Regions from separate parts of the Pseudoalteromonas sp. Cn5-37 genome, predicted to be linked through region 1. Evidence: predicted binding sites of a transcription regulator. Region 1 holds the regulator's gene; each other region holds the start of a gene.
What was found. Region 1 encodes FliA, which starts transcription of late flagellar genes. Its sites were predicted from a motif close to CTAAAGNTNNNNNNNNNNNNGCCGATA; they were not measured.
Positions count from the first base shown of each region.

Region 2: the regulator FliA is predicted to act here: its motif matches at 1,467-1,493, upstream of L1266_RS20030 (DUF5610 domain-containing protein).
Region 3: the regulator FliA is predicted to act here: its motif matches at 1,961-1,987, upstream of L1266_RS10555 (DUF4402 domain-containing protein).

Region 1 is NZ_JAKGBA010000007.1:118,946-122,084, reverse strand. It holds gene flhF (flagellar biosynthesis protein FlhF) at 1-268, shown strand, start outside; gene L1266_RS11285 (MinD/ParA family ATP-binding protein) at 261-1,121, shown strand; gene L1266_RS11280 (RNA polymerase sigma factor FliA) at 1,148-1,858, shown strand; gene cheY (chemotaxis response regulator CheY) at 1,899-2,282, shown strand; gene L1266_RS11270 (protein phosphatase CheZ) at 2,300-3,067, shown strand; gene L1266_RS11265 (chemotaxis protein CheA) at 3,083-3,139, shown strand, end outside.
Region 2 is NZ_JAKGBA010000035.1:1,272-4,410, reverse strand. It holds gene L1266_RS20040 (DUF523 domain-containing protein) at 1-258, shown strand, start outside; gene trmA (tRNA (uridine(54)-C5)-methyltransferase TrmA) at 261-1,358, opposite strand; gene L1266_RS20030 (DUF5610 domain-containing protein) at 1,523-2,641, shown strand; gene murI (glutamate racemase) at 2,708-3,139, shown strand, end outside.
Region 3 is NZ_JAKGBA010000006.1:139,397-142,535, reverse strand. It holds gene L1266_RS10570 (MSCRAMM family adhesin SdrC) at 1-8, opposite strand, end outside; gene L1266_RS10565 (fimbrial biogenesis chaperone) at 29-820, opposite strand; gene L1266_RS10560 (DUF4402 domain-containing protein) at 829-1,296, opposite strand; gene L1266_RS10555 (DUF4402 domain-containing protein) at 1,316-1,909, opposite strand; gene L1266_RS10550 (SPOR domain-containing protein) at 2,021-2,629, opposite strand; gene L1266_RS10545 (SPOR domain-containing protein) at 2,703-3,139, opposite strand, start outside.

The DNA.
Region 1 (3,139 bases):
AAGACACTTTAAAAAGGTTCATCTAAGTGGCTGTATCTTCACTAAATTGGATGAATCTTTAAGTTTAGGTGAGATTATTAGTATAGCGATTCAAAATCGCCTGCCAATAGGGTATCTTACTAACGGTCAGCGTGTTCCTGAAGATATTCGCGTAGCGAATGCTGAAAAACTAGTGAAAAAAGCTGAACAATTGTATTTAAAACGAGCAAAAGCACAACATTCACGACGTCAAGCAGTAGCGTCGAACACAGTAGGGATGTATGATTAACATAGTATTAGATCAAGCAAGCGGCCTGCGCAAAATGAATCAAAATAATAATAGTGGCGTTAAAGTTATCGCTGTGACTGGCGGTAAAGGTGGAGTGGGTAAAACCAATGTTTCACTCAACACCGCAATCGCATTAGGGCAGCAAGGAAATCGTGTATTAGTACTAGATGCCGATTTAGGTTTGGCAAACTGTGACGTGATGCTTGGCCTTCGTGTTGAACGTAACTTATCTCATGTTTTGTCAGGCGAGTGTGAGCTTGACGAAATTCTCGTTGAAGGTCCTGCAGGTATAAAAATTGTACCAGCGACGTCTGGTTCGCAAAGCATGGTGGAATTAACACCATCTGAGCATGCAGGCCTTATCCGCGCTTTTAGTGAGTTAAACACCGAGTTTGATATTTTAATTGTCGATACCGCTGCAGGTATTTCTGACATGGTATTAAGCTTTTCTCGTGCAGCCCAAGATGTTGTTGTGGTTGTATGCGATGAACCTACCTCAATTACCGATGCTTATGCGCTTATAAAAGTGCTTAGCCGTGAGCATGGCGTATATAAATTTAAAATTGTTGCCAATATGGTGCGCAGTTTGCGTGAAGGGCAAGAATTATTTGCTAAACTTTCAAAAGTAACGGATCGCTTTTTAGACGTTTCAATGGAGTTGGTAGCTACCATTCCTTATGACGAGAACATGCGTAAATCTACGCGACGTCAAAAGGTGATTGTTGAATTATTTCCAAACTCACCAGCTGCGGTGGCGTTTAAAACATTAGCAACAAAAGCAGTTAAGTGGCCGATCCCTAATCAACCTTCTGGCCATTTAGAATTTTTCATTGAAAAACTAGTAAACGGCTAACTATGACAACATCGGTGAATAAAGCGATGGGATATCAATCAGCACAAAACTTAAATGCGATTGTTGAAAAACATGCCTCTTTAGTTAAAAAAGTGGCGTGCCATCTAATTGCTCGTTTACCTGCCAGTGTCCAACTCGATGATTTAATTCAATCAGGCATGATAGGCCTAATTGAAGCATCAAAAAACTTTGATGCTAGCAAAGGGGCTAGTTTCGAAACTTTCGCTGGAATTCGTATTCGTGGTGCGATGTTAGACGAAATTCGTAGAGGTGACTGGGCACCACGCTCAGTTCACCGAAATGCTCGCCTTGTGGCTGAAACCATTTCCGAATTAGAAAGCACGCTAAATCGTGAACCTAAAGATACAGAAGTCGCTGAAAAACTTGATATAACGCTCGATGAGTACCATCATATTCTACATGATGTAAATTCTAGTAAAGTATTAGGTATAGAGGACTTAGGCGTTGATGAAGACGTCATTACACCTGTAGGTCAGGATTTAGGACTAGACAAACCGTTTAATAACGTTAAAAATGAGCGGTTTAACCAGTCTCTATTAACGGCTATCCAATCGTTACCAGAAAGAGATGCACTTGTTTTGTCTTTGTACTACAACGACGAAATGAACTTAAAAGAAATAGGACACATACTCGATGTTAGTGAATCGCGTGTGAGTCAGATACATGGTCAGGCGATGATTAAGCTCAAAGCAAAAATCAATGACTGGATTAATTAGTAGTAAGTAAATATAGGTTCAAACCTCACCGGAGGATGTTTTGGATAAAAACATGAAAATTCTTGTTGTTGATGATTTTTCTACAATGAGACGTATCATTAAAAATCTATTAAGGGATTTAGGTTTTACCAATGTGCAGGAAGCTGACGATGGGTCAACAGCATTGCCAATGCTACAAAATCAAGAATTTGATTTTGTTGTAACAGATTGGAACATGCCAGGTATGCAAGGCATTGATTTGTTAAGAGCAATTCGTGCTGATGATAGCCTTAAGCATATTCCTGTATTAATGGTGACAGCTGAAGCGAAAAAAGAACAAATTGTTGCTGCTGCTCAAGCGGGTGTTAATGGCTATATCGTTAAACCATTCACTGCTGCGACACTTAAAACCAAATTGGAAAAAGTGTTTGAACGTTTAGGTTAATCTAAGGGGAGAGGCTTATGTCAGCACTAGCTGCGCCTCAAATAAGTTTAGAGCAAGCTCGTCAACTTGTTGAGTTTCTTGAAAATGGTGAACAAGAAAAAGCTGATCAGCTGATACTTGAAACAGCATCAAAAGAACAATCAGAGCTGTTTGCTGAAATCGGTAAACTGACGCGACAATTACATGAAGCGCTAAAAAACTTTGATCTAGATACTCGTCTTTCAGATTTAACTACCGATGCGATCCCAGACGCTAAGCAGCGCTTAAATTATGTTATGGAAATGACAGAAAGCGCCGCTAACAAAACCATGGATGCAGTTGAAGCTAGTTTACCTATAGCGCAACAACTTGCAGATGAAATAGCGACGATAAAACCAACGTGGGATCGTTTAATGAGCCGAGAAATAGAGCTCGGTGAGTTTAAAAAGCTATGTCATAGCTTAGATAATTTTATGAATAACTCGCATACTAAAACCGATGAGCTACAGGGCTTGATGACCAATGTGCTGATGGCACAGGACTATCAAGATTTGACGGGGCAAGTAATCCGTCGCGTCATTGAGTTAGTGCGAGAAGTAGAAGACAGTTTAATTAATCTCTTAACTGTGTTTGGCAGTCAAGAAGATGGTCATCAACAACAAGAAAAACAGGCCATAGAAAAAGCACCTGCAACAAGTGATACACTAGCAGGTCCTGAAGGGCCGATTATTGATAAAGACTCTCGTGATGATGTTGTCTCAGGACAAGATGAAGTCGATGATCTATTATCAAGTCTGGGCTTCTAAGAGGAGAGTAGCTGCATGAGCTTTGAAGTCGATGAAGATATTTTACAGGATTTCCTTGTTGAGGCAGGAGAA
Region 2 (3,139 bases), on a different contig from region 1:
AAAGATGCGCAAGATGTCACAGTGCAGTTTGCTTATGGCGCAGAACAAGCACTTAAACTTTGCAAAAAACAGGGCATTCGCTATGCGTTGTTAAAAGAATCAAGCCCGTCATGTGGTCGCAATACTATTTACGATGGTAGTCATTCAGGAAAGAAAATTTCAGGGATGGGGTTAACTGCAAGGCTGTTAACTGACAATGGTATAGCTGTATTCAGCGAGCAGCAGTTGCCAGCGCTATTTGCTGCGCTGGCAGAGTGATTTTATTTACGTTGTAAAAACACACCTGATTCAATGTGATGGGTGTAAGGGAATTGATCAAAAATTGCAAAACGTTTTACTTCATGGGTTTTGCATAAGTGATCAAGGTCACGTTCTAGGGTATCGGGATTACACGAGATATAAATAATGTTGTCGTAGTTCGCAACTAGGTCACAAGTTAGCGTGTCCATTCCAGCACGTGGTGGATCCACCAAGATTGTTTGGCAGTTATAGCTTTTCAGGTCTATGCCATCTAAACGAGAGAAGGTACGTTCGCCTTTCATTGCTTGAGTGAACTCTTCACTCGACATACGAATGATATCTAAGTTCTCAACCTTGTTTTGTGCAATATTGTATTGTGCTGAGTAAACCGATGATTTTGATATCTCAGTGGCTAATACCCGGTCGAATGAACCCGCAAGAGCAATCGAAAAGTTACCATTTCCACAATATAACTCCAGTAAGTCATTATTGAGGGGTTGGCAAAGCGCTTGTGCCCACTCTAGCATCTTGATGTTTACTTTTGCATTCGGTTGCGTAAAGCTATTTTCGACTTGCTGATAAATAAGCTCTTTACCGTTTACGTTTAAACGCTCGATAACGTAATCATTACCAATCACTTCTTTTTGCTTACGTGCACGGCCAATAAAATCAATCTTAAACTGTGTGCTCAGTTTTGCTTTAAGCTCTTTAATTGCTTGTAGCCACTGCTCATCTAGTTGTTTGTGATACAACAAGCTAACAAGGATCTCACCACTTAAGCTTGAAAGGTAATCGATTTGAAACAGCTTACGGCGCAGAACTTCATTGTCTTTTAAGTTTTCGATCATCGCTTGCATCACTTCACCCGCTAAAGGTGCTGCAGGGTCAAACTCATCTACGCGGATCTTTTCTTTAGTTTGTTGATCAAACATGATGTGAAACAGGTCTTCACCTTCATGCCAAACACGAAACTCTGCACGTTGGCGGTAATGAATAGGATCAGAGCCGAACACTTCTAATTTTTCGACCCCAAAACGTCGAAACTGTGAGGTGATGCGCTGCTCTTTCTCACTCAATTGTGCATCATATTGAGTTGTATCAATTTTTATAACCGCCATGGCTGATTACCTTTTATCTCTTAGCTTTATAACGGCGCTATTGTAGGGAGCGCTGAGGATTTGTCTAGTTTTGTTATTTATTTTAGTGTCGTTTTTTTATACAAAAAACTTAAGTTCTTTGGTTTTTGGCCGATAATGAGTTAACCATAACATGGAGTCGGATCATGAAAATTGGCAACCTAGGCTATATGCCTAATACAAATGTGAATAAATACAATGGTAAACAGGCTCTGCAGCAGCCTACCATTCAAAATCGTCAAGATAGTTATCAACAACGCGGTCGTGAGCTCGCGGCAAAAGTTCTTGATGATAAACTTGCTGAGGCACTTGGTTTACCTAAAGCCGAAGAGAAAAAAGATAAACCCTTGTTCGACTTTGAAGAGATCGTGAAAAACGTACTCGACTTTGTTGGCGGTGCACTTCGTAAAGCAAAAGCCGATGGTGCTGATGATGAAAAACTCAAAGGCATGCTAGGTGATGCACGTAAAGGTGTGCAAATGGGCATCGACGATGCGTATGATGAGCTTAAAGAGTCAGGTATTCTTAACGATGACATCGAAGAGGGTATCGAAAAGTCTAAAGAAGGTATCTTTAAAGGTATTGATGAATTAGAAGAAGACTTGTTCAATCCTAAACCTAATGCGGTTTCAGTCAGCCAAGCTCAATACATCAGCTTAAGTAATAACGCGGAGTACACTTTCACCACCGCTGAAGGTGATGAAGTTAGTATTAGCTTTGCTGATGCATACGAAAGTAAGTCTGCAAGCAGTTATAGCAAAAATGGCGACAACGAAGCCTTTGTCAGTGAGTCTTCGCAATCACGTGATTTATCATTCTCGATGTCGGTCAATGGTGATTTAAATGAGCAAGAGCAGCAAGCTATCAATGAATTGATGGAAGACTTGCAGAGTGTTAGCGAAACATTCTTCTCTGGTTCATTAGAAGAAGCCTTTGAACAAGCTAAAGAGCTGAACTTAGGTAACGAGCAACTAGTCGGCTTTACCATGGATCTAAAACAAACCAAAACAGTAGCAGCGATTAAAGGGTATGAAGAATATAAACCTGCTCCTGAAAAAGAAGTTGCTGAGAAAATAGCGCCATTTAATGACGATTTGAAACAGGCGTTTAATAAAGCGGGCGATATTGGTTTGCAAAATGAACTGGCTGGCATCTTACAATGGTTAAACCAAGATAAAGAAGAAGTCAGTAAGCTGGTGGATTATACCAAAGCAATGTTCGAACAAATGAATAAGCTACGCTCGTCAACAGAAGAAGAGGCATAGTCCTTTCTTTCTTTTTATAAAGCTGCATGGCAAACTGCTGACCTTTGATGATCCGAGGTAAGCAGTTTGTCAGTTCATATAATGGTGTTTGATTCTGGTATAGGTGGAACAACCGTACTTGAACAGATCCAAGCATTGATTCCAGGTGCTGATTATAGTTATTTTATGGACAATGCTTTATTGCCCTATGGCGCGCAAAGTCAGCAAACGATCATAGCCCGCCTTTTAGCGCTACTACAGTTTATCGAGACAGCAAACTTACACGTTGATATCCTAGTTATTGCGTGTAATACCGCCTCTACCTCTGCCTTAGATACTATTCGTCAGCACACAAGTATAGAAGTTGTCGGGGTAGTACCTGCAATAAAGCCTGCTTGCGCTATAAGTAACAGCAAACATATTGGTTTACTGGCAACACCATCAACCATCAAGAGTCGCTATACTGCAAATTTAATTAGTACTCATAGCCAAGACACACAAGTCAGCTTATATGGCTCA
Region 3 (3,139 bases), on a different contig from region 1:
CGATTCATAAATTTTTTCGCATTAATCCCTAATGTCGAATAGGCAATAAATATGAGCCAAAATCGACGCCTTCATACTCATCGGCACCTTGATATTTAAGCTCAATGTTCCCTTGTTTTGGCAACTGTTTACCAGAGAATAAATCTAACAACACAGTCGCTTGTTCAACTTCAGGGTATAGGCTTAGATTCCCGATTTCTGCGATTTTTTCTTGTTTACCTGCAGAATTAGTAATATACGCGCTAAGTCGACCGTAACTACTAAAACCTTGTTGTTCAGTTAATTTAACGGCAATTTTTGGTTTTTTGTTTAGAGAATCTTCAACTATTTCTGCAGTTTGAAATGCAACTTTTGGCAGCTCACCTTGTTCACGATATACAACTGGAATACTAAAACTCAAAATCATATTCACTTTAAGTCCAGCCTTAGCTGCCTTATCTTCATTTGGTAAGGCTTGAAATAGTAAATGGGAACGATATTCCCCTTTAGCCAAATCCTTAGGCTTTCTAATTGCTATTTTAATCGTTTGCCTTTCGCCAGGTGCTAAGCGAATTTGCTTTGGTGATAAGCGTGCCATAGGAGAAAGGCTCGTGGTTACTGGCTCACTCAATGTTTGATAGCCCCCACCAGGTAGCGCTAATTTTTCGCTCCATACCACGCGGTATGTACGGTACTCTTCTGAGCTATTAATGACGGTGACTTTTGCGCTTCGTTGGCGCTCATCAAATGAAACCCGCGTTGGTGAAATAAGTAAGTTTGCCGTTGCATATTGACTGAAAAAAACAAAAAGAAGTCCACATAAAAGACGTTTTGCGAACATATCTATCCTTAGTAATCGACTGATATTTCTAAATAAGTTGTAGAAGAATACTGACCATCAGCGTATGGTTTAGCGCTACGGTCTGTCGTTAAAATACCGCCAATAAATACTTTTGCTTCACCAAATTCATTGGTAATCACATATTTAGGAAAACCATTAAGGCGTACAGAAAATCCAGCACTCGAGTTGCCATCGATATCATGTGTTAAGTCAACTGGGGCAACTAGATTCATAGTTAGCTGAGTTCTAGCTGGAAAGTCAGTAAGTAATAATTCTGCAGGGCGGCCATTTTTAAGAACATAAACCGAGCCCTGCGTATTGATACTGCCATCATCTTTGACGATTACAGAGCTGGTATTTGTATTAGCTAGAATAACTAGAGTACCAAAATCAAGCGCTTGTTGCTCTGTGCTCGCAGCCTGTAAGGGTGTTGAGAACACACAAAATAAAACAGTAGCTAAAAGCAAAAAGCGCATGACTAATTACCTAGTATTTTTAGTAAGCAACTTCTAATTGGAAAGTGCCGGTATACTCAACATCACGATAAGGCTCAGATGACGCCGAATTTGAGGTAGATAAATTGGCACCAATGTTAAACTCAACACTGCCGTCTGCATCTGCTGTTAAATTTGGGCTGCCTGGAAGGTAATAAGCATTTGCATTTGGGCCTGAAGTAATAAAATACTTCCATTCATCAACAATAAAGTTTGGCTCATTTAAACCTTGTCCATCAGAAGCTAAAGTACTAGCAGTAGGATCAGTAATCGACAAACGCGCATTTGGCACCGCTTCCGATACCGTAAATGAAGCAGGAGACCCTTGCTCAATAATTGAAATAATCGCAGGAGATGCATCTGTTCTTGTTGAAACAGGGCTTGCATCAGGTTCTGGGTTAATTGTTAAAACAGCTTGCGCAGCACCTGAAGGATCGGCTACGGCACGAATAGTACCAAAATTTAGATCATTCCCTTTTGTTAAAACAACTGAGTTTTGAACCTTTACTGTTGCACTGAAAGATTCAGTAGTGGCATAAGAATAAAAAGCAGAAAATGCTAATGAGCATGCAATTAAAGAAAGAGGTAATTTCATATTAAGTCCTTATAAATAAATGGCTAAGCCATTTTGCTGTATCTTAAGCTTTATCGACCTCTAGAACAAATACTTTAAGGTTAATCCCCTAATTTCCAAGAGGAAAGATACTTATAGCATCTCCCCAATAAAAGGGGCTGTCACACAAGTTTGCCCCATTCTTTTGGCTATCTCACAAAAAGCTGTCGCCTGAGTATAATTTGCAAATGGACCTGCTCGTAATCCATACAAGGTTACCCCTTTTTGCTCACGAGTTTTAAAGCGAAAATCTAGGTCATTTAAAACAGCAGGATAATCACGTTTAAGGTTCAAGACCTGATGTCTGACCTTTTTCGGCGTTAAATATAAACCTAATTGCACACCTGCTTCTGCTGCTTTGTTTGCAGCAATAATCGTTTCTAATGAGTCGATTGATGATGATTGCTGAGATTGTATTTGCTCACTTTGGTGATAGATCACATCATTTTGCGGCTCAAATGCCGATGGTTGTGCAGTTAAATCACTATTAGCCGAAAGTACCTCGATTAACAACGCAAGGTCTTTTTCCATTGCAGCAAGACGTTCAATGCTAGGCTGTTGATTTTGCCACTCGGCAGCAAATTGCTGTACCTGCTGTTCAGTATAAACAGGCTGGCTTTGTTCTTGGCTCATCATACATGCTGTTAAAGCAGTTAAGCAGATGGTTAACAATAAATATTTAGAGAAAATAGAAAAATGCATGGTGACGTCAATTCTAAAAAACAGACTTAAATATTAGCAATAAAAATGCCACCTTTAGAGTGAATATTTGACGCTAAAAATAAATTCGATTATCTGTGTATTTACTAACCCAACAATCAATACCTTGTCGCTTAATAGCCGCGCAGTCAGCTTTCGCATTTTTTAAATACTTATAGCCTCCAAACTTTAAGCGGTAGAAAGTTCTATCATGCACGTCTGCAACTTCAACATTCAAAATTGGTTTACCTTGAAAAATACTAGGCGCTTGTTTTGCCATTTTATGAAAGGTGACTTCTATTGCGGTCTCAGAGCTAACTGATGCTAACTGTAACGCAAAAGTATAATTAGGTTTTGTAGGTGCTAATATAGCAGCAGTGGTTAGGGTATTTTTTTGTGTAGCCGTTGATTGAAGCTCAGAACTAGTTTTTACATTAATTTGAAAAATAGGATCGATTAAGCGAAGTGCAAAACTTTGCATAGAATTAACGGTAGAGCTTAGCAGCAGCTCAT